DNA from 4 places in the Streptomyces sp. WMMC1477 genome. Region 1 is predicted to be linked to each of the others. Evidence: riboswitches for the same ligand, from Rfam matches in the RefSeq annotation. Region 1 holds a riboswitch; each other region holds the start of a gene.
The links. Region 1 has a riboswitch for cyclic di-AMP ahead of O7609_RS05620 (transglycosylase family protein). Riboswitches for the same ligand answer to the same signal wherever they lie in the genome.

Region 2: another riboswitch for cyclic di-AMP. It lies ahead of O7609_RS09945 (LysM peptidoglycan-binding domain-containing protein); the one in region 1 lies ahead of O7609_RS05620 (transglycosylase family protein).
Region 3: another riboswitch for cyclic di-AMP. It lies ahead of O7609_RS08020 (LysM peptidoglycan-binding domain-containing protein); the one in region 1 lies ahead of O7609_RS05620 (transglycosylase family protein).
Region 4: another riboswitch for cyclic di-AMP. It lies ahead of O7609_RS21030 (M23 family metallopeptidase); the one in region 1 lies ahead of O7609_RS05620 (transglycosylase family protein).

The regions. Positions count from the first base shown of each region.
Region 1 is NZ_JAPZBD010000003.1:1,189,778-1,195,564, reverse strand. It holds gene ppdK (pyruvate, phosphate dikinase) at 1-2,389, shown strand, start outside; gene O7609_RS05620 (transglycosylase family protein) at 2,751-3,995, opposite strand; cyclic di-AMP (ydaO/yuaA leader) riboswitch at 4,061-4,233, opposite strand; partial or broken gene O7609_RS05615 (AAA family ATPase) at 4,713-5,165, opposite strand; gene O7609_RS05610 (hypothetical protein) at 5,105-5,383, opposite strand; gene O7609_RS05605 (protease inhibitor I42 family protein) at 5,536-5,787, shown strand, end outside.
Region 2 is NZ_JAPZBD010000003.1:2,171,612-2,177,398, reverse strand. It holds gene O7609_RS09955 (BACON domain-containing protein) at 1-1,660, shown strand, start outside; gene O7609_RS09950 (CYTH and CHAD domain-containing protein) at 1,696-3,213, opposite strand; gene O7609_RS09945 (LysM peptidoglycan-binding domain-containing protein) at 3,320-4,054, opposite strand; cyclic di-AMP (ydaO/yuaA leader) riboswitch at 4,059-4,270, opposite strand; gene O7609_RS09940 (hypothetical protein) at 4,904-5,656, opposite strand.
Region 3 is NZ_JAPZBD010000003.1:1,753,872-1,759,658, reverse strand. It holds gene O7609_RS08040 (nucleoside triphosphate pyrophosphohydrolase) at 1-754, shown strand, start outside; gene O7609_RS08035 (DUF6479 family protein) at 812-1,198, shown strand; gene O7609_RS08030 (cytochrome P450 family protein) at 1,424-2,668, shown strand; gene O7609_RS08025 (transglycosylase family protein) at 2,783-3,844, shown strand; cyclic di-AMP (ydaO/yuaA leader) riboswitch at 4,109-4,264, shown strand; gene O7609_RS08020 (LysM peptidoglycan-binding domain-containing protein) at 4,271-4,960, shown strand; gene eno (phosphopyruvate hydratase) at 5,339-5,787, shown strand, end outside.
Region 4 is NZ_JAPZBD010000003.1:4,716,019-4,721,805, forward strand. It holds gene O7609_RS21020 (M16 family metallopeptidase) at 1-1,391, shown strand, start outside; gene O7609_RS21025 (M16 family metallopeptidase) at 1,388-2,779, shown strand; cyclic di-AMP (ydaO/yuaA leader) riboswitch at 3,026-3,164, shown strand; gene O7609_RS21030 (M23 family metallopeptidase) at 3,175-3,909, shown strand; gene O7609_RS21035 (GntR family transcriptional regulator) at 4,068-4,763, shown strand; gene O7609_RS21040 (HPr family phosphocarrier protein) at 4,925-5,206, opposite strand; gene O7609_RS21045 (bifunctional acetate--CoA ligase family protein/GNAT family N-acetyltransferase) at 5,352-5,787, shown strand, end outside.

The DNA.
Region 1 (5,787 bases):
CGGCCTCTCCGACGCCTCCGTCGGCGGTCTGGCCACGCAGGCCGGTGACGAGCGGTTCGCCTGGGACTCCTACCGCCGCCTCATCCAGATGTTCGGCAAGACCGTGCTCGGCGTGGACGGCGAGCTCTTCGAGGAGGCGCTGGAGGCGGCCAAGGAGGCCAAGGGCGGCGTCACCGACGTGGAGCTGGACGCCGGCGACCTGCGCACCCTGGTCGAGCGGTTCAAGGAGATCGTCCGCACCGCCACCGGCCGCGACTTCCCGCAGGACCCGCGTGAGCAGATGGACCTCGCCATCCGCGCCGTCTTCGACTCGTGGAACACCGACCGCGCCAAGCTCTACCGGCGCCAGGAGCGCATCCCCGGCGACCTCGGCACGGCCGTCAACGTCTGCTCCATGGTCTTCGGCAACCTCGGCCCCGACTCCGGCACCGGCGTCGCCTTCACCCGCGACCCGGCCAGCGGCCAGCAGGGCGTCTACGGCGACTACCTGCAGAACGCCCAGGGAGAGGACGTCGTCGCCGGCATCCGCAACACCGTCCCCCTCGCGGACCTGGAACAGCTCGACAAGACGTCCTACGACGAGCTGATGCAGATCATGGAGACCCTTGAGCTGCACTACAAGGATCTCTGCGACATCGAGTTCACCATCGAGCGCGGCAAGCTGTGGATGCTCCAGACCCGCGTCGGCAAGCGCACCGCCGCCGCCGCGTTCCGCATCGCCACCCAGCTCGTGGACCAAGGCCTGATCGACGAGGCGGAGGCGCTCCAGCGCGTCAACGGCGCCCAACTCGCCCAGCTCATGTTCCCCCGCTTCGACCTCACCGCGCAGGCCGACCAGATCGGGCGCGGCATCGCGGCCTCGCCGGGCGCCGCCGTCGGCAAGGCCGTCTTCGACTCCTACACCGCCGTCAAGTGGTCCCGCTCGGGCGAGAAGGTCATCCTCATCCGCCGCGAGACGAACCCGGACGACCTGGACGGCATGATCGCCGCCGAGGGCATCCTCACCTCGCGCGGCGGCAAGACCTCGCACGCCGCCGTCGTCGCCCGCGGCATGGGCAAGACCTGCGTCTGCGGCGCCGAGGACCTGGAAGTCGACACCAAGCGCCGCCGGCTCACCGCCCCGGCCCCCGACGGCAAGGGCAGCATCGTCATCGACGAGGGTGACGTCGTCTCCATCGACGGCTCCACCGGCAAGGTGTACCGGGGCGAGGTCCCCGTCGTCCCCTCGCCCGTCGTCGAGTACTTCGAGGGCCGCATGCACGCCGGTGCCGAGGACGCGGACGAGCTCGTCCAGGCCGTGCACCGCGTCATGGCCTACGCCGACCGCGTCCGCCGGCTGCGGGTACGCGCCAACGCCGACAACGCCGAGGACGCCGCCCGCGCGCGCCGCTTCGGCGCCCAGGGCATCGGCCTGTGCCGCACCGAGCACATGTTCCTCGGCGAGCGCCGCGAACTGGTCGAGCGGCTCATTCTCGCCGACGCCGACACCGAGCGCGACGAGGCCCTGGCCGCCCTGCTGCCGCTGCAGAAGGGCGACTTCAAGGAGCTGTTCGAGGCGATGGACGGGCTCCCCGTCACCGTCCGGCTGCTCGACCCGCCGCTGCACGAGTTCCTGCCCGACATCACCGAGCTCTCGGTGCGGGTGGCGCTCGCGGAGGCTCGCGAGGACGGCAACGAGAACGACCTGCGTCTCCTCCAGGCCGTTCACCGGCTGCACGAGCAGAACCCGATGCTCGGTCTGCGCGGCGTCCGCCTGGGCCTGGTCATCCCCGGCCTGTTCACCATGCAGGTGCGGGCCATCGCGGAGGCCGCGGCCGAGCGCAAGGCCGCCAAGGGCGACCCGCGCGCGGAGATCATGATCCCGCTCGTGGGCACCGTGCAGGAGCTGGAGATCGTCCGCGAGGACGCCGAGCGCGTCATCGCCGAGATCGAGCGCGAGCACGGCGTCGAGCTGAAGCTCACGCTCGGCACGATGATCGAGCTGCCGCGCGCCGCGCTGACCGCCGGTCAGATCGCCGAGTCCGCCGACTTCTTCTCCTTCGGCACCAACGACCTCACGCAGACCGTGTGGGGCTTCAGCCGGGACGACGTGGAGGCCAGCTTCTTCACGGCCTACCTGGAGAAGGGCATCTTCGGCGTCTCGCCGTTCGAGACCATCGACAAGGACGGTGTCGGCAAGCTCGTCTCCGACGCCGTGGCCGCAGGCCGCGCCACGCGGCCCGACCTCAAGCTGGGCGTCTGCGGCGAGCACGGCGGCGACCCCGAGTCCGTCCACTTCTTCCACGAGGTCGGCCTGGACTACGTCTCCTGCTCCCCGTTCCGCATCCCGGTGGCCCGGCTGGAGGCCGGCCGCGCCGCCGCGGAGAGCGTGGGCAGCGACAGCCGCTGACCAACCGCCTGCCGGGGCCGCCGCAGCCGAACCCTCACCGCGCGGCGGTCCCGGCATCCGGAAGAGGGGCGGTACGGCACCTGTGCGGAGGTGCCGTACCGCCCCCTTTGCTCCGCCCGGGCCCGTCAGCCGGTCAGTCCGGGGCCCCGGTGGCGGTTCAGCCGCGGAAGGGGCCGCCCACCTCGTCGGTGACGCCCCTCGGACGAACGCGCCGCCGGCCGGCACGGGGTGCCCGTCCCCGTCACCAGCCGTCTGGTGGCCGAGGTGGCGGCGTCCGCCCGCTGAGACCCGGAACGGCGGAACCGGCCGCGCCGCGGTGCGGCACGGCCGGTTCCGCCGTGGGTGAGCCGATGGCTCGGGGTCAGATGGCGACGCCCTTGGCCCGCAGGTAGGCCAGCGGGTCGATGTCCGAGCCGTAGCCGGTACCGGTGCGGATCTCGAAGTGCAGGTGCGGACCCGTGCTGTTGCCGGTGGAGCCGACGAGACCGATCTGCTGGCCGCCGCTCACGCTCTGGCCCGCGGAGACGGAGAGCGAGGAGAGGTGGGCGTACTGGCTGTAGCGCCCGTCGGCGTGCTTGATGACGATCTGGTTGCCGTACGAGCCGCCCCAGCCGGCGGAGACCACGGTGCCCGCACCGACCGCGCGGACGGTGCTGCCGGACGGCGCGGAGAAGTCCACACCGGTGTGGTAGCCGCTGGCCCAGTAGGAGCCGGTGGCCCGGTAGGGGGTGCTCATCGAGGCGTTGACCGGGCGGACCCAGCCGCTGGCCGGGGCGGCCTTCTCGGCGGGCTCCTCGGCCTTGGGCTCGGGCTTCGGCTCGGGCTTGGGCGCGTCCTTGGCGGGCTCCGGAGCCGGTGCGGGCTTCTCCGCCTCGGGCTGCTCCTCCTTCTCCGCCTTCCTCTCGGCCTTCTTCTCCGCCTTGTCGGCTTCGGCCTTCTTCCCGGACTTCTCCGGCTTCGGCGTCGGCGTGGCGGCCTGGGTGACGTCCAGGCTCAGTCGCTGACCCGGAAAGATCAGGTCGGGGTCGGCGCCGACGACCTGGCGGTTGGCCTCGTAGACGGCCGGCCAGCCGCCGTCCACCTCGTGCGTGGTGGCGATGCCGTAGAGGGTGTCGCCGCTGACGACGGTGTAGTCCTCGGCGGCGGCCTCGGTCTTGGCCTTGGCGGCAGGCTTCTTCTCCGCCTTCTTGTCCGCCTTCTCGGCGGGCCGCTCGGCCTTGGCCTGCTCGGCCTTCCGCTCACCCTCGGCCGAGGCGCCGGCCGGGGTGATCTCGGGGGCCGGGCCGCCCTGGGTCAGGCCGGCGCGGGGGCCGCAGGTGGGCCAGGCGCCGGGGCCCTGCATCTCCAGCAGGCGCTCGGCGGTGGCGATCTGCTGGTCCTTGGTGGCGAGGTCGGCGCGGGGCGCGTACCGCGTGCCGCCCGCGGCCTCCCAGGAGGACTGCTGGAACTGCAGGCCGCCGTAGAAGCCGTTGCCGGTGTTGATGGACCAGTTGCCGGTGCTCTCGCACTGGGCGACCTTGTCCCACACCGAGACGTCGGCGGCGCTCGCGGAGCCCGCGGCGGCGAGGGGAACGGCGACACCACCGGCGGTGACGGCCAGGGACACGCGGGCTACGTGACGGGATATCAGGGGCTTGCGCGGACGGCGATGACGACCACGGGGCATAGGTGTGTTCCTCTCCTACGCCTGCGAGGTGAGCTGTCGGATTCGGGCCGGAGTAGCCCGGCCACGTCCCCACGCGTCACGCGTCGGGCTGTGGCTTCACCCCTAGCCGCACCGGTACGGATACGCGGTACGGCGCTTACCTGGTTCCCCCGCTCCTGCCGCCTGGGCTTCCTGGTGTCCCCCCGGCCGGGCGGCAGGATTCGGCGTCCCGGCGGCGGGGCCTCCGCATCCGATGCGGGGGCGGACGAACCGTAATCACAAGCGTTTGCGCCAGACAAGCAGCGCGCGCGAGCGCCGGGTTCCGGCACGCCGGACTCGGGCCCCGGTCCGGCACCGTGTGCACCGGTGCTGATTCCGAGGGTAAGGTTCCGGATCTTTCCGTATGTCCGAAACTCCCTGGTCAACGATGAATTTGGCACTCGGGAGGCAAAAAGCCCGGGGGGGGAGTGCAGCGGCGGAGCGGAGGGGGTTGTGAGTCCTGTCACCTGATCGTCGTGTCGAGCCCTTATATCGGGCGATTCCCTACGCAAACGCGCAGAGCGTCCTGACGGGCCCTCGGACCACCCTCCGGTCCGCCTTCCGTGTCACCCGCAGGTCCGCGTTCCCGTCCACCTGAACGGTCACGGCCCCCGGCCCCGGGGCCCGTGACCGGGTCCCTCAGACCGCCGGTGAGCCGGACAGGACGACGAGCCGCTGGGTGGCCCTCGTCATCGCGACGTAGCGGTCGACCGCCCCCGCGATCCCCTCGCCGAGGCGCTCGGGGCCGACGAGGACGACCAGGCCGAACTCCAGCCCCTTCGCCAGCTCCGGGGTCAGCGAGCGGACGCGGGACGTGCCCTGGAACGTCGGGTCGCCGATGACGCACGCGACCCCCTCGGCGTGCTCGGCGAGCCATGCGTCGAGGATCGCGTCCCGCTCCGAGACGGACCCGTGGGTGACGGGGACCCCGGAGCCGCGGACGGACGTGGGCACGTTGGCGTCCGGCAGCGCCTCCCGGATGACCGGCTCCGCCTCCGCCATGACCTCCTCCGGCGTCCGGTAGTTGACGGTCAGGGAGGCGAGCTCGACCCGGTCCAGCCCGACTCTCCGGAGCCGCTCCGGCCAGGACTCCGGTCGGCGTGGGTGGCCCCGAAGAACGGCTCCGCGGCGGGGGAGCGCCAGTCCAGCAGCAGCCGGCGCCCCGTACGGTCCGTCAGCCCGAGCCGCCCCACGTACAGGCGCTCGCCGTCGTCCTCGCCGACGATGTGACCGAGGCACAGGTCCAGCCCGAAGCGCCGCAGTGCGCGCAACCGCGCGGTCGCCCGGTGGATCTCCGCGTCCCGGTCCATCCCCTTCACACGAGTCCGCCGTTTGCTCCGGGGACCGCCCGCATGGGACCTTGCTCAGCGGTGTGTCGAAGCCGCCTCCCGCTGGTTCGGGCCGGGTGCGGCCGGAGAGCTTGGGGGGGGGGACCATGCGGCGAGCACGTCCCGGATGGACCATGACCGCCGTAGCCCGTCGGCCGAGGGCCTTCGCGTGCCTCGTGCTGGCCGCGACGCTCGCCCTGGGGGCCTGCGGTGGCGATGACGGTGACAGTGAACCCCTCCCCGTCACGAGTCCCAGCGACATCACGCCGGAACCGGAACCGGGACCGACCTACGGTCTGGAGCGGACCGAGGTGGAGGTCTCCATCGGGGAGACGTTCACCATCGCGCTGAAGGAGAACCAGTCCACCCCCTACAGGTGGGCCGTT
Region 2 (5,787 bases), 980 kb from region 1:
TGCCTCCGGGGGGTCCGAAAGGCCCGGCGGGCGCGGGAAGTCCCGGGAACGCGGCAAGCCCGGGGAATCCGGGAACCCCGGGGAATCCGGGGAGCGGAGGGGGCTCAGGCCGCCCGCGCACTTCGACGCCTACCTGGACGGGCTGTTCACCTACTGCCTGTCCGTGATGTGCGAGCACGACACCGCCACCGCCGCCCTCGGCGAGGCCCTCGCCGTCGCCGAACGCCAGCGGCTGCGCGACCGCGCGCCCACCGACCCCGCGCAGCACCGGCCCTGGCTCTACGCCCTCGCCCGCTGGTCCTGCCTGCGCCGGCTCAACGCCAACGCCCACGCCGTGCCGGCCGAGCCGCTCTCCCCCCGGGCCGCCGAGCGCCGGCGCCGCGAACTGGGGGCGCTCGCCTGGCCGGAGGCCGCCGGCACGGCACCCGAGCAGCGCGAGGCGCTGGAGCTGGCCGTCCGGCACCGGCTGCCGGTCCACGAGGTGGCCGCCGTGCTCGCCCGCCCCACCGCCGTCACCCGGGAGCTGCTGTCCAGCGGGGCCTGCGAGGTCGAGCGCACCCGGGCCGCGCTCGCCGTCGTCGCCACCGGCGGCTGCCCGACCGTCGCCGCGATCGCGGCCGGCAGCCGGCAGGGCGAGCTGCGCCTGAGCACCGCCCTGTGCCGGGAGCTCGTCCGGCACGTCGACGAGTGCCCCGGCTGCCGCCGCAGCGCCGAACGGCTCGCCGCCAATGGGCCCTGGCCCGGCACCGCGCCCACCGGTACCGGCAGCCTGCCGCTGCTGGTGGCCCCGCGTCCCGCCGTCCACGCCGCCCTGCTGCTCGCCCAGCGGGCCCGCCTGCTGCACGCGCCCCGCTTCGACCGCCGCGGTTTCCCGCTCGCCGACCGCGACCGCACCGCACGCCGCGAGAAGCTGCGCAGCCGGGCCGTCACGACCACCGTCGTCGCGACCGTCATCGCCGCGCCCGTGCTCGCCGTGTGGGCTGCCTACCGCGGCGCCCCGCTGACCGGCGAGGCCCGCGAGGAGGCCACCGTGACGGCGGTGGAGGCCGAGGACGAGGACGGCGCCCGCGGCTACCCGCCGGACGGGGAGCACTCCCACGGCGACCTCGGTCCGGGCGGCCGCTCCGGCGACGGGCGTCCCGCGGTCACCGTGACGTCCGACGAGCGGGGCGAGCACCCCGGAGAGGACGCCGCCGACCACCCCGTTGACCCGGGCGGCACGCCCGCCGAGCCGTCCCCCTCCCCGGGGCCGGACGGCGGTGCGACGACGGCCCCGGCGCCCTCCCGCCTCACCGTGGAGGCCGGCACCGCGGACGGGGCCACGGTGATCACGCTGCGGAACCCGGGCGGCTCCCCGGTCTCCTGGTCCGCCTCCACCGACGCCGCCTGGCTGCGGCTCAGCCACACCTCCGGAACCCTGCGACCGGGTGAGTCGGCCACCGTCAGGGTGACCGTCGACCGGGACGCCGAGCCCGCCGGCACCTGGTCGGCCCGCATCCACATCGCCCCGGCCGACGCCGTCGTCACCGTCGAGGGGGAGGGCGCGGCACCTGACCCCGGGCCCTCCGAGCCCCCGCAGGACCCCGGGCCGAGCGACCCCCCGCCCTCCGGCGACCCGAGCGGCGAGCCCTCGACGGAACCCTCCTCGACCCCGGGCTGAGCCGGGGCCGAGCCCGGCCGGGGCGCTGGGGCGGCTCAGCCCGGCAGCCGCCCGTGCACCGAGCGCCACAGCCGTGGCAGCTCCCGCTCGTACCCCTCGGCGAGGGCCGCCTCCCGCGCGTGGAGGAGGCCGTAGGTGAACGAGGGCTCCCCGGCCGTGTGCGCCCGCAGGGCCAGCTCGCGCAGTGCCCGCCGGGCCACGACGCTGTCCTGGTGCTCGCCGAGCAGCTTCTGCACGGACGTCAGGGACCGGGCGGCGCGCTTGGCCCGCCTGCCCAGCGCGGGACGGGCCGCCTCGGCCGCGTAGCGGGCCCGCTTGGCGGCCTTGCGGGCCTCGTGCAGCGCGCGGTCGCGCTCGTCGCCCGGCGGGAGCTCCAGGGCCCGGCCGACGCGGGCGTCCAGCCGCTCGACGTCCCGCCGCAGGACGCGGGCGAGGACCTCGGGTGCGGGGCGCTCGGCGGCCGGCCGCAAGGGCGGGTCGGCCAGCAGCTCGTCGAGCTCGCGCAGCAGGACGAGGTGGTGCGGGTCGTCGAGGACCTCGATCGCCCGGGTCCGTGAGCCGCCCCGCCGTGCCCGGTCCTCCGCCCGCAGGCGGTCGGCGACCGGACCGAGCCGCAGCGCGGGCGGCAGTTCGGCCAGCCGCCCGGAGAGCCGCTCCGCCAGCACCTCGCGGTCACGGTCCTGGGCGAGCCCGGCGGCGAGCCGGCGCAGCTCCTCGCCCAGCGGGTCGGTGACGGCGCGGTCGAGGACGGGGGAGGCCGAGCGGAAGCAGCTCCGCAGCCGCCGGGTGGCCACCCGCATCCGGTGCACCGAGTCGGGCACGTCGCGGCGCACCGCCGGGTCCAGCGCGACCAGGGCCTCGACCTGCTCCCGGACGTAGTCGAGCACGCACGCCCCGGCCGTCCCCGGCGCTGGCGCCGCAGGCTCGGGGGCGCTCCCGGAGGGCGCTTCTTCCGGGGCCGTCTCCGCGAGGGCCCGCTCCAGCTTGGAGGCCGCCCGGGCCCGCCGCAGCCCGGCGGCCAGCAGCCGCTTCTCGATCCGGTCCAGCAGCTTCGGCCGCCCGTCCGCCGCAAGCTCCGCCTCGACCTCGGTCCACCGCGCCGGGCGCCCGGCGGCCCCGGAGGGGCGTCGGGCCCGGACGTGGTCCACCGACACCTCGGCGAGCGGCGTGCCCTCGGCGTCGCGCAGGCCGCGGGCCCGGCGCTCGGAGACCAGCTCCATCACCGGCACGAGCGGCGCTTCCCGCACCCGGGAGTGCACGAGCGCGATCAGCTCCCGCGGCACCTCCGGGGCCAGCGGCGCCCGGATCTCCTCGCGGACGTCGGGCCCGACCGGGAACTTGAGGTGCCAGCCGTCGTCCGACCCGCCCGTCCGGCGGCGCAGGGTGATCCCGGCGGCTGCCAGCCGTCCGTCGGCGGTGTCGTAGTACACGGCGTCGAGCCGCTGCCGCCCCGCGTCGACGACGGAGCCGACCCCGCGCACCCGCATGTCGGGGGGCTCGATGTCGTCGGCGGCCTCGTACTTGCGTTCCGTCTCGCGCACGGCGTCCACCATGTCTGGACGCTACGCCCGGTGCCGCGGCCGGGCAACGGGACCGGAAACGGCCGCTGCCGGCCACCGCGGGGGCGGTGGCCGGCAGCGTGCGTGCGCGTCGGTCGGCTCAGTACGGGCCGTTGACGTTGTCGATCGAACCGTAGCGGTCGGCCGCGTAGTTGCAGGCGGCGACGATGTTCGCGACCGGGTCGTACTGGTCGTGCGGGGTGCCCGCGACGTGGTAGGCGTCGAAGGTCGGCTTGATGACCTGGAGCAGCCCGATGGACGGGGTGCCGCGCTGGGCGTTGATGTCCCAGTTGTTGATGGCGTTCGGGTTGCCGCTGGACTCCCGGATGATGTTGCGGTGGATGCCCTCGTAGGTGCCCGGGATGCCGTGCTCGGCCATGATGTCCAGGGCCTCGCGGATCCAGCCGTCCAGGTTGTTCGTGTAGCTCTTGGCGGCGACGGTGCGCTCGGCGGAACGGTCGGCCCGGTCCTCGGTGCCGCGCGCCTCGGCCTGCGGGATGGTCAGCTCCTGGCCGGGGAGGATCAGGTTCGGGTCGGTGCCGACCGTCTCCTCGTTCTCCTCGTACAGGGCCTCCCAGCCGCCCTCGACCTCGTGGTCGGTGGCGATGCCGTGCAGGGTGTCGCCGGACACGACGGTGTGGCTCTCGGCCTCGGCCTTGGCCTGCGGCGCGGCGGCGGGCTTCTGCACGACGGAGGTGGGGGCGGCCTGCGCGGTGCCGGCGGCGACCAGCGGCATGGCGAAGCCCGCGGTGCCGATCGTCAGGGCGAGGGAAAGCCGGGAAACGCTGCGGGTGTTGAGGGCGGTGCGGGCGCGGCGGTGGCGGCCACGAGACATAGGGGTGTCCTCTCCTACGCCTGCGAGGTGAGCTGTCGGATTCGGGCGAGAGTTGCCCGGCCATTTCCCTCGAAAGGCCCTCGGGGCCCGCTGGTGCCGTATGTGGCACGGCGCTTCGAGAGGCGTGGCTTCACCCCAAGCCGGTCACGGAAACCCGTGTCCGGCGGCTTACCTGGTTCCCCCGCTCCTGCCGCGGTGACGTGGTGCTTTACCCCATGGCCCGGGCGGCAGGATTCGGCGTCCGGGTCGGGACTCCCCCCAGGTGGGTCGGGAGCGGACACACATAAACACAGGGATTTCGCCGGGGACAAGCAGCAGGGATACCGACATTTGGCGCCCAACCGACGATCATGAGGAATTCTGCAACAGAACGCGTCTGTGCCTTTTCCGTGTGTGAGAGGGAAGGTGAGGGGCGATGTGTAAGAGGGCCTTTTTTCCGGGGAGTTGTCGAAGGCCGTATGGCGGTCGCCACGTGGTTGCGCCCAGCGGTCGACTTTCCGTGTGACGCTCACCACGCCTATTCACATAGTCTGGCAAATCCGACATTTGAATTCAGGCATCCGCCTCTGGAGTCGATGGCTTTAATTCGGACATCAAGGCTTTTTCGGGGTGAATGGCTCGCAGGGATGGGGAGCGGGAGGCGGCGGGGTCTCGGCGGTTCGCCGAGACCCCGCCGGTCCCCGGCGGCTCCGCGTGACGCTCCCCGGGGGCATGGCGCCTGGCGTCGCCTCTCGTGCCGCTCGGTGCTCCGCCCGTGCCGGGTTCCCGTGGCCGGGCTCCCGCGGTGCCGAACCGCCGGGCCGGCGGCCCGGCGGTCGGCGGCCCGGCCTGACCGGCCGCTCGGGCCGGTCAGGGGCGGGGCGGGTCCGCGGGATGGGGGGCGAGGGGGAGCTGGGCGGCGAGCCGGGTCTCGCACAGTTCCACCAGCCGGTCGTAGGCGTCCTTGCCCATCAGCTCGGTCAGCTCGGCCCGGTAGGAGACGTAGACGGGGTCCGCGCCCTGGTGGGCCGCCGGTGCCCCGGTGCACCACCAGTGCAGGTCGTGGCCGCCCGCGCCCCAGCCGCGCCGGTCGTACTCGCCGATCGAGACCTGGAGTCTCTGCTCGCCGTCCGGCAGCTCCACCCACTGGAAGTCGCGGCGGATCGGGAGCTGCCAGCAGACGTCCGGCTTGGTCTCCAGCGGCTCCCGCCCCTCGCGCAGCGCGAGCAGGTGCAGGGCGCAGCCTCCGCCGCCGGGGAACTCGGGGCGGTTGTTGAAGATGCAGGCCCCGCCGTAGCGCCGGGTCTTGCGCTCGCCGTCCTCGTCGACCTCGGTCCAGCCCGAGCGGATGCCCTCGTCGTGGAACTGCCACACCTCCGGCGTCAGCCGCTCGACGTGCTCGGTGACGCGGCGCTCGTCGTCCTCGTCGGAGAAGTGCGCGCCGAGCGTGCAGCAGCCGTCGCTGGCCCGCCCCGCCCGGATGCCCTGGCAGCCGTTGCCGAAGATGCAGCCCCAGCGGGAGGTGAGCCAGGTCAGGTCGCAGCGGAAGACCTGATCCTCGTCGGCCGGGTCGGGGAACTCCACCCAGGCCCGCGTGTGGTCGAGGTCGACCTCCTCGCCCATGGCCCGACGCTGCTCGCCGCCGATGTTCCCGCCGGCCTTCCGGCTTTTGCCCGACTTCTTCGCGTTCGTCTTGCTCACGACTCCAGCGTACGGGCACGGGGCGCGACCACCGGGGCCGGCGCGTTAGCGTT
Region 3 (5,787 bases), 560 kb from region 1:
CCGTCTCGCGGGCGGCGGCCGGGAGGCCATGCCGGACCTGGAGCTGCTGCCGGGCTCGTACGACCTGCCCGGCGCCCGGCTGCTGGATCTGGTCGAGGTCATGGACCAGATCCGGGAGGTGTGCCCGTGGACGGGCCCGCGCACCCACGAGGACCTGGTCAAGTACGGCATCGAGGAGGCGTACGAGCTCGTCGAGGCCATCGAGACGGGGGACCGGGAGGAGCTGCGCGAGGAGCTGGGCGACGTCCTGCTCCAGGTGGTCTTCCACGCCCGGATCGCGCAGGACGACCCGGACGAGCCGTTCTCGATCGACGACGTGGCGGCCGGGATCGTGGCGAAGCTGGTCCACCGGCACCCCCACGTGTTCGGCGAGGAGACGGCGGAGACGGCGGAGGACGTCAAGGAGCACTGGCGGCGGACGAAGGCCGTGGAGAAGCGCCGGACGTCGGTGACCGAGGGCGTGCCGCTGGGGCAGCCGGCGCTGGCGCTGGCCGCGAAGCTGGCGGGCCGGGCCCGTACGGCGGGGCTCGACGTGCCCGCGGCGGGCGTGGGCGTCGGCTACGAGCTGCTGGGGCTGGCCGTGCGGGCCGAGGCGGAGGGCGTCGACCCGGAGACGGCGCTGCGGGCGGCGGCCCGCGCGTACCGGGACGCGATCATCGCGCAGGAGCAGCGTTCGGCGGCCGCGCAGACGGCGACCGGGAAGGCGACCGGGACGGCGGAGACGGCGACGGGGGCGGACGCGTCGCCGAGCTGAGGCGGGCCCGGCCCGGCGGGGCTGCGTAAGGTGCGGCCTCCGGGGTACTCGGCGGCCATGAACGAGAGCCTTGCGACACGCCTGGCCGACGCCGGGCAGGCTGCGGAGGACCATCTGGTCGGTCTCGGCCCCCTGCTCATCGGCATCGTCATCACCGTCCTGCTGGTCCTCACGGTGACGGTGGGCGTCCACAAGATCCGCCGGAGCGTCGGCCGCTCCCAGCCTCCGCTCCAGCACCCGGGGCACCGGGACACCACCGGGCACGGTGCCGAGGTGACGGGGAGCACCGGGCACGAGCGGGAGCTGCGGGAGCCGGACGAGATGCCGCACGACGGCAGGCGCCGGTACCCGAACGAGATCGGGAACTGGGGCACGCACCGGGGAAAGACGGACGGGCGGCGCCGCTGGGATTTCGGCAGTCGCGGCGGCGACGTCCCGAAGTGACGCGCCCGCGCGTACCCGTGCCCGTCACGCACCGTGCGCACCCGCCCCGGCCGCGTACGGCCGGGTGGCCCGACGTCCGGCGGGACGGCGAACCCGGAGCCCCGGCTTCCTCGGGCTCGGCATGGGGAACGCCGTCCGGCCCGCACGGCGGCCCGTGGAGGGGGTGGGCGGAGGCCGGGGCGCGCGGGTTAGTTTCGCGTGGTGAACGTGAACGACCGCCCCCCGATGCCCGACCTCTTCACCCGGGAGTTCGCCGCCGACCCGTATCCGGCGTACGCCTGGCTGCGGGAGCACGCGCCCGTGCACCGCGCGGAACTGCCCAGCGGGGTCTCGGCGTGGCTGGTCACCCGGTACGAGGACGCCCGCCAGGCCCTCGCCGACCAGCGGCTCAGCAAGAACCCGGGCGCGCACAGCGAGCGGGCGCACGGCAAGGGGAAGGTCGGCATCCCCGGCGAGCGCAGCGCCAACCTGATGACGCACCTCCTGAACATCGACCCGCCGGACCACACCCGGCTGCGCCGTCTCGTCTCGCGCGCCTTCACCCCGCGGCGCGTGGCCGCGTTCGCGCCGCGCGTGCAGGAGTTGACGGACGGCCTCATCGACGGCTTCGCGGCCCGCGGCAGCGCCGACCTCATCCACGAGTTCGCCTTCCCGCTGCCGATCTACGCCATCTGCGACCTGCTCGGCGTCCCGGCCGAGGACCAGGACGACTTCCGGGACTGGGCGGGCATGATGCTCCGCCACGGCGGGGGGCCGCGCGGCGGCGTGGGGCGCGCGGTGAAGAAGATGCGCGGCTACCTGGCCGAGCTGATCCACCGCAAGCGCGACGACCTCGGGGACGACCTGATCTCCGGGCTCATCCGCGCCAGCGACCACGGTGAGCACCTCACCGAGAACGAGGCCGCCGCGATGGCCTTCATCCTCCTGTTCGCCGGGTTCGAGACGACGGTCAACCTCATCGGCAACGGCACGTACGCGCTCCTGCGCCACCCGGAGCAGCGCCGTCGGCTCCAGGACGCCCTGGCCGCGGGGGACACGGCGCTGCTGGAGACCGGCGTCGAGGAACTGCTGCGCTACGACGGCCCGGTGGAGCTGGCCACCTGGCGGTTCGCGACCGAGCCGCTGACGCTGGGCGGGCAGCGCGTCGAGACGGGCGACCCCGTGCTGGTGGTGCTCGCGGCGGCCGACCGGGACCCGGCGAAGTTCCCGCACCCGGACATGCTCGACCTCGCCCGCCGCGACAACCAGCACCTGGGGTACGGGCACGGCATCCACTACTGCCTGGGCGCGCCGCTGGCCCGGCTGGAGGGGCAGACGGCACTCGCCACACTGTTGCGCCGGCTCCCCGACCTGCGATGTGCCGCCGAACCGGAGGAACTGCGGTGGCGCGGCGGCCTCATCATGCGCGGTCTGCGCAGCCTGCCCGTCGAGTTCACGCCTGACGGGGGGTCAGTCGGCGACAGTCCGTGACCGTCGCGTGATCCTTGCGACACTGGGTTGTGATGGACGGGTGTTCGACGTTAGGTTTCCGCCGTCAGCGGACCCCGTCGCGGGACCGCTCGTCGTCTCAGGAGAGGTCACCGCATGCGTTCCGGGAGCGGGCGGCATCGTCGCCCTCGTCAGGCCCCTGCCGTCGTCGTCGCCGCGGGGGTGACCGGCGCGGGGATGGCCCTGCCGCTCTTCGCGGCCTCCGGCGCCCAGGCCGCCGACGGGGCCGTGTGGGACCGCGTCGCCGAGTGCGAGAGCGGCGGCGCGTGGAGCGCGAACGAGGGCAGCGGCTACTACGGCGGCTTCCAGCTCACCCAACGCACCTGGGAGCAGTACGGCGGCACCGTGCACGCCGACCGCCCGGACCTCGCCAGCCGCGGGCAGCAGATCGCCGTCGCCGAGGCGGTCCTCGCGGCGGAGGGCCCGGACGCCTGGCCCTCGTGCGCCGTGACGAGCGGCCTCACGGCCGCGGTCAACGGCGTGACCGAGACGCCCGCGCCCCAGCCGCCCCCGGCCCCCGGCGGGCCGGACGGCACGGGTGACGCCGAGCACCCGGCCGAGGGCGCGCCGGAGCCGGGCACCCCGGGGGCGACCGGGACGCCGGCGGCTCCCGACGCGGACGCGACCCCGGGTGAGCAGAAGCCGGGCTCCGGCGAGCGGTCCGACGCCGGGTCCGGCGCGCCCTCCGCCGCGGCGACCGGGCGCCCGGGGCAGACGCCGGGTCAGACGCCGCCCGAGAGGCCGAGTGAGACGCCGACCGGAGTGCCGGGCGACTCGGGCGACTCCTCCGCTCCGGACGTGGACTCCTCCACCCCGGGCGACCCGTCCGCCCCCGACGTGGACTCCTCCGCTCCGGACGTCGACTCCGACGGCGGCACGGAGGGCACCGGGCGTCATCGGGGCGACCGTGACCCGAGGGAGTCCGGCCGGGAGGCGGCGGACCGCTCCGAGCGCGGCTCCGGGCGGCATGCGGCTCCGGCGGGGCCGGCCGTCGAGTACCTCGTCGCCGCGGGGGACTCGCTGTCCGGGATCGCCGCGGAGCAGGGTCTGGACGGCGGCTGGCCCGCGTTGTACGCGGCGAACGAGTCTGTCGTCGGCGCCGACCCGGACCTGATTCTGCCCGGGCAGGAGCTTCGACTTCCGCTCGTTCAGGAGTAGTTGACGGCCCGGGAAGGAGCGGACCTCACCCGTCCGGATGCAATGTGACGATCGTCACATTCCTTTGTCGGCGTGTCCGGGTTGCGGGCCCCGGGCAAGCGTGCCGGGACCTGCGGAATCGATATGACGAGGCGTCAAGTCATCCCCTCGTGTCGGTTTCAGGGGTGTTTGATCGGATTATTGTGGTAGGTCTACGTTCGCATCGCCCACTCCCGTGGGGTCGTCGACCGTCACGCCGAATCCTGCCGACGGTCGGCGGGAACATCGTCGCGTCCGCGAACCGCAGGCAGGAGCGGGGGAACCAGGCGAGTGCCGCCCAGGCGGCTCGGGGTGAAGTCCGGCGCGGGAACGCCGCGCCGGACCGGGCGACTCACGCGTCCGAACCCGACAGCTCACCTCGCAGGCGTCCGGTGAGGAAGACCGTCCATGCTGTTCACCGACAAGGACTCCGCCAAGAGTCGTAACCGTCAGCCCGTCGTCGTCCGCCTCGCCGCCTCGCTCGCCGGATTCGCCGGCGCCGCTGTCGGCGGCCCGGTGGTGATGGCGAGCAGCGCGCAAGCCGCCTCCGTCGACACCTGGGAGAAGGTCGCCCAGTGCGAGTCGAGCGGGAACTGGCGCATCAACACGGGGAACGGGTACTACGGCGGACTCCAGTTCGCCCAGTCGAGCTGGGAGGCGGCCGGCGGACTCCGGTACGCGCCGCGGGCCGATCTGGCCACCAAGGAGCAGCAGATCGCCGTCGCCGAGCGGCTCCTGGAGATGCAGGGCCCGGGAGCCTGGGCCTGCGCCGAGGAGGGCGGCCTCACGGCCGACGCCCCGCCCGCCGACGTCGCCCCGCAGGCGCCGGGTGGGGCTGCCGCCCAGCGGCAGCCGCGCCCCCGGCCGCCGCAGCCGCAGCAGGGTCAGTCGCCGCAGTCCCAGCAGGCCGCCCCCGCGCAGCAGGATGCCAAGGGGCAGTCGGGGAAGGGCGGCACGTACGTCGTGCGCCCCGGTGACACGCTGGCCGCCATCGCCCACCGCCACGGCATGACCTGGCAGGAGCTCTACGCCCGCAACAAGGCCGTCGTCGGGGCCGACCCCGACCTGATCTTCCCCGGTCAGCGCTTGGAGGTGTGACCGGGGCGGGTCACCCTCGGGGGCTGCCCTCCGAGGGTGACCCTGGCGGTCGGGCCCGGCACGCGTCCCCTGTGCCGGGCCCGCCGCGCGCCCCGTGCCGGCCGGTGTGTACCCGGTGTGCACTCCGCGACGGCCCGCCGCGGCCCTCGCGCCGGGGCCGGCCGGGTCCCCCGCCGCGGGCCCGCCGAGCCGTCGGCGTATCCGTCCGCACAGCGAGACGACGGCATTATCTTCAGTCAATGAACAAAACCTGGTTCGCCTCTGAGCTGGGAATTCACCGCGGCGCCTCGCCCCGGACGCGGCCCGCAGGCCCACCGCGGGCCACCGGACCGCTAGGCTCCTGCCTCAGGAAGACCGACCCACACGAAGGAGAACCTCGTGCCGTCCATCGACGTCGTCGTAGCCCGCGAGATCCTCGACTCGCGAGGCAACCCCACGGTCGAGGTAGAGGTCGGCCTCGACGACAGCAGCACCGGCCGCGCGGCCGTGCCGTCCGGCGCCTCGACCGGCGCCTTCGAGGCCCTTGAGCTGCGCGACGGCGACAAGGGCCGCTACGGCGGCAAGGGCGTCGAAAAGGCGGTCCTCGCCGTCATCGAGCAGATCGGCCCCGAGCTGGTGGGCTACGACGCCACCGAGCAGCGCCTCATCGACCAGGCCATGCTCGACCTGGACGCCACCGCCGACAAGTCCTCGCTGGGCGCCAACGCCATCCTCGGCGTCTCCCTCGCCGTCGCGCACGCCGCCTCCGAGGCCTCCGACCTGCCGCTCTTCCGGTACCTCGGCGGGCCCAACGCGCACCTGCTGCCCGTGCCGATGATGAACATCCT
Region 4 (5,787 bases), 3.5 Mb from region 1:
TGGCGTACACGGCCACGCCCCCGCCTCCCCAGGGAGTGCTCACAGCAACCGAACACCGGTTGGCCAACGGCCTGCGGGTGGTGCTCTCGGAGGACCACCTGACCCCCGTCGCCGCCGTCTGCCTCTGGTACGACGTCGGTTCCCGGCACGAGGTCACGGGCCGCACCGGGCTGGCCCACCTCTTCGAGCACCTGATGTTCCAGGGCTCCGCCCAGGTGCCGGGCAACGGGCACTTCGAACTGGTCCAGGGTGTCGGCGGCTCGCTGAACGGCACGACGAGCTTCGAGCGCACCAACTACTTCGAGACGATGCCCGCCCACCAACTGGAGCTGGCGCTGTGGCTGGAGGCGGACCGCATGGGTTCGCTGCTCGCCGCCCTGGACGACGAGTCCATGGAGAACCAGCGGGACGTCGTCAAGAACGAGCGCCGCCAGCGGTACGACAACGTGCCCTACGGCACGGCCTTCGAGACGCTGGTGGCCATGGCCTACCCCGAGGGCCACCCGTACCACCACACCCCGATCGGCTCCATGGCGGACCTGGACGCGGCCTCACTGGAGGACGCCCGCCGGTTCTTCCGCACGTACTACGCGCCCAACAACGCGGTGCTGTCCGTCGTCGGGGACATCGACCCGGAGCAGACGCTCGCCTGGGTCGAGAAGTACTTCGGCTCCATTCCCGGGCACGACGGCAAGCAGCCGCCCCGGGACGGCCGACTGCCCGACGTCATGGGGGAGGAGCCGCGGCGCACGCTCTACGAGGACGTCCCCTCCCGGGCGCTGCTGCACGCCTACCGGCTTCCGCACGACGGCACCCGCGAGGCGGACGCGATCGACCTGGCGTTGACGGCGCTGGGCGGCGGCGAGTCGTCCCGCCTCTACAACCGGCTGGTGCGCAGGGACCGGACGGCGGTGACGGCGGGCTTCGGCATGCTGCGGCTGGCCGGCGCCCCCTCGCTCGGCTGGCTGGACGTCAAGGCGTCGGGCGAGTCCACCGTCGCGGAGATCGAGGCGGCGGTCGACGAGGAACTGGTCCGGTTCGCCTCGGAGGGGCCGAGCCCCGAGGAGATGGAGCGAGCCCAGGCCCAGCTGGAGCGGGAGTGGCTGGACCGCCTGGCGACGGTGAGCGGCCGGGCGGACGAACTGTGCCGCTACGCCGTCCTCTTCGGTGATCCGCAGCTCGCCCTGACGGCGGTGCGGCGGGTCCTGGAGGTCACGCCGGAGGAGGTGCGGGAGGTGGCCGCCGCGCGGCTGGTGCCGGACAACCGGGCCGTGCTGGTCTACGAACCGACGTCGGGCCCGCAGCCGGAGGAGGCGGAGGAGGCCACCGAGGTCATCGCCGACGACGTGGCCGACGTGCACCACAACGCGCAGGAAGGGGCCGAGCAGTGAGCGACGCCACCCCCACCATGGAGTTCCACCCGCAGCCGCGCGGCGGCGAGGCCAAGCCCTGGGCCTTCCCGGCGCCCGAGCGTGCCACGCTGTCCAACGGGCTGACCGTGCTGCACTGCCACCGGCCCGGCCAGCAGGTCGTGGCGGTGGACGTGAACCTCGTCGCTCCGCTGGACGCCGAGCCCGAGGGGCTGGACGGCGTCGCGACGATCATGGCGCGTGCCCTGAGCGAGGGGACGGACAAGTACACGGCGGAGGAGTTCGCCGCCGAGCTGGAGCGCTGTGGCGCCACGCTCGACGCCTTCGCCGACCACCCCGGCATCCGGGTGTCCCTGGAGGTGCCCGCCTCCCGGCTGCCCAAGGCGCTGGGGCTGCTGGCCGACGCGCTGCGGGCCCCCGCCTTCCCGGACGGCGAGGTGGCCCGGCTCGTCGCCAACCGCCTGGACGAGATCCCGCACGAGCTGGCGAACCCGGCCCGTCGCGCCGCGATCGCCATGGCCGGGGAGCTGTTCCCGGCCGACGCGCGGATGTCCCGCCCGCGGCAGGGCACGGAGGAGACCGTCCGGCACATCGACGCCGCCGCCGTGCGCGCCTTCTACGAGGCACACGTGCGCCCGGCCGCCGCCACGGCCGTCGTCGTCGGCGACTTCACCGGGGTCGACCTCGCGGGGTCGCTGGCCGAGACGCTCGGCGCCTGGACGGGCTCCACCGCCGCGCCCGCCCCGATGGTGCCGGTGACCTCGGACGACACCGGCCGGGTGGTCATCGTCGACCGGCCGGGGGCCGTGCAGACGCAGCTGCTCATCGGCCGCACCGGGGCCGACCGGCACGACGCCGTCTGGCCCGCGCAGGTGCTGGGCGTGTACTGCCTGGGCGGTACGCTCACCTCGCGGCTGGACCGCGTGCTGCGCGAGGAGAAGGGCTACACCTACGGGGTCCGCGCCTACAGCCAGGTGCTCCGTTCCACGCCCGACGGCCGCGGCGCGGCCATGCTCGCGATCAGCGGTTCCGTGGCCACCGACGTGACCGGCCCCGCGCTGGCCGATCTGTGGACCGTGCTGCGGACGGTGGCGGCCGAGGGGCTGACGGACGAGGAGCGCGACACCGCCGTGCAGAACCTGGTCGGCGTGGCTCCGCTGCGGTACGAGACGGCGGCCGCCGTCGCCGGGACCCTGGCGGACCAGGTGGAGCAGTTCCTCCCGGACGACTTCCAGGCGCGGCTGTACGAGCGGCTGGCCGAGACGGGCACGGTGGAGGCCACCGCCGCGGCCGTGGCCGCGTTCCCGGTCGACCGCCTGGTCACCGTCCTGGTCGGGGACGCGGAGCAGATCGAGGCCCCGGTGCGTGAGCTGGGGATCGGGGAGGTCACCGTCGTGCGCGGCGAATAGCCCCGCGCGGAGCGGGTCCGGCCGGTCGGCACGGTCCCGTGGACGCCTCCCGCAGCCCCGGAGGGCCCGGCCCTCCGGGGCTGCGGGCTGTCCGGAGCCCCTTTCACGTGGCCCGGATCACCCCGATGACCTGGGCAATGTGGCATGTACGACAAAGTGCCGGATTTTCTTGGCCCGCCCGGGATGTCCGGTTTAACGTCGTCCCCGTTGCCCGTCAGAAGCGACCGCGGCCTGCGGCCGACGTGCAGCGCATCATCGCCGAGTCCCCGACGAGGGGGAGCCGGGGACCCACATGTCCTTGGGGTGAATCGGGCCTGTGTGCCCGTAGGAGACCTTCCTGCTCCGAACCCGTCAGCTAACCCGGTAGGCGAGAAGGAAGGAAAGGACCCACACTCTTGGCGTTCAACCGTGCCTCCGGCAAGCTGAACCGTTCCACCCGTTCCATCCGTCTCGGTACCGCCGCCGCGGCCGTCGCCGTCGGTGTGGCCGGCGTCGTCGCCGGGCCCGCCGCCGCGGCCGAGCACAAGAACACCTTCAGCGAGGCGCTCGCCATCGCTCCCTCGCTCGCCGGCCACGTGGCCGACCAGGCCGCCGCGCAGAAGAGCGCCGCGGCGGAGAAGGCCGAGGCCGAGAAGAAGGCCGCCGCGAAGAAGGCGGCGGAGAAGAAGGCCGCGGCCGAGCGCGAGGACGCCGAGCGCGCCAACCGCTCCAAGCCCCGCCCGAGCGTCGTGGCCCCCGTCACGGGCGGCGACGTGACGACGCCCTACAAGAGCGGCGGCCAGATGTGGTCGTCCGGCAAGCACAGCGGCATCGACTTCGCCGCCCGTACCGGCACCCCCGTCAAGTCGGTCGCCGCGGGTACGGTCGTCACCGCCGGCTGGGGCGGCGCCTACGGCAACAACATCGTCGTCAAGCACAACGACGGCACCTACACCCAGTACGGCCACCTGTCGGCCATCGGGGTCTCGGTCGGCCAGCAGGTCGGTGTCGGCCAGGAGATAGGCAAGGTCGGCTCGACCGGCAACTCCACCGGCCCACACCTGCACTTCGAGGCCCGTACCGCCCCGGGCTACGGTTCCGACATGGACCCGGTCGACTACCTGCGCGGCAAGGGTGTGCCGCTGTCCTGACGCGGCTCCTTCCCCACACTCCCGGACCCCCGGCCTCACGGCCGGGGGTCCGGCGTTTTTCCGTCGCATCTCAGCCGGGCATCGGAATTCTCGGAAGAGTGGAATACAGTTCGGTTCAGCGACGCTCATAACGTGGGGATAACGGCGGAGGTTGGGGTATGCGCATTTCCGCGCACATGGTGTGCACAGCGGTTCGCGACGACATCGTCAGCGGTGCGCTGCCGCCGGGTTCCCGGCTCACCGAGGAGCTGCTCGCCCGCCGCTACGGCGTTTCCCGGGTGCCGGTGCGCGAGGCCTTGCGCACGCTGGAATCGGAGGGCTTCGTCACCACCCGGCGGCACGCGGGGGCCTGTGTCGCCCAGCCGACCGAGCAGGAGGCGGCCGATCTGCTGGACATGCGGGCCCTGCTGGAACCGCTCGGCGCCGCACGGGCGGCGCACCGGCGGACCGGAGCGCACCTGAAGGTCCTGCGCGGCCTGGTGCGTCTCGGACGCCAGCGCACCGAGCGCGGGCAGCTCTCCGACCTGCGCGCTCTGGGGGACTGGTTCCACGAGACGCTGGCGCAGGCCAGCGGCAGCCCCGCGTTGGAGACGCTCCTGGTGCAGCTCCGCCGCAAGATCACCTGGATGTACGCCGTCGAGCAGGAGAACGCCCCCGGCGCGGTGGAGCGGGCCTCGGCCGTCTGGCGCGAGCACGGCGCGATCGTGGACGCTCTCGCCCGCCGGGACGCCGAGCGGGCCCGCGCGCTCGCCGCGGCGCACGTCGAGCGGGCCGGGGCGATACGCCGGGCCCAGCGCCCGGTGATGGTGAGGACAACGAAACCTGCCGTCAACACGGCGCGCGGCCCCGTTTAACAATTCCCGTATACAAAGGAATCGGGAATTGCTTCCCGTGGTGTGTGCTGCCGGAATTCCGGAGTCGCCCGCAGGGGTGTCCACTTTTCGGTGGTGCGACTCCGGCGCCAAAATGGGGCGGGCGGTTCCACGGCGTGCGGACAGGTTTTCCGCCTGCCCGTTCAGACCGTCTCGGGCAGCTCCTCCAGCCCCTCGGAGACGAGCTTCGCCAGCCGCTCCAGCACGGCGTCGGCGTCCTCGGCCGCGGAGGCGAGCACGACCTCCTCGCCGCCCTCGGCACCCAGACCGAGCACGGAGAGCAGGGAGGCGGCGTTCACCGGTGAGCTCTCGGCCTTGGCGATGGTGACGGGGACGCCGGCGGCCGTCGCCGCCCGGACGAAGATGGCGGCGGGTCGGGCGTGCAGGCCCTCAGCCCAGCCGATGGTGACGCGGCGCTCAGCCATGGTGTTGCCTTCCGGTCGTTGCCTGTCAGGACCACTTCTCACCCGCGGGATGCGTGTACCCCGCGGGTGAACATCGTGCACGGTGTGTTACGCATGCCGCACGCACCTCCCCGAACGGGGGTGGCCGCGCCGTAGGGTGGGGCGCATGCAGACGCCCACGGAGCGCGCGTACCCCACGCACTGGGAAGCCGATGTGGTGCTGCGCGACGGCGGCACGGCCCGCGTTCGCCCGATCACCGAGGAAGACGCCGAACGGCTGGTCAGCTTCTACGAGCAGGTCTCGGACCAGTCGAAGTACTACCGCTTCTTCGCCCCTTACCCCCGGCTGTCGGCGCGGGACGTCCGCCGCTTCACCCAGCACGACTACGTGGACCGGGTGGGCCTCGCGGCCATCGTGGGCGGTGAGTTCATCGCCACCGTGCGCTACGACCGCATCGACGAGTCGGGCCTGCCGGCTCCCGCCCCCGCCGACCGCGCCGAGGTCGCCTTCCTGGTGCAGGACGCCCATCAGGGCCGGGGCGTCGCCTCCGCTCTCCTGGAGCACATCGCCGCCTGCGCGCGGGAACGCGGCGTGCGGCGCT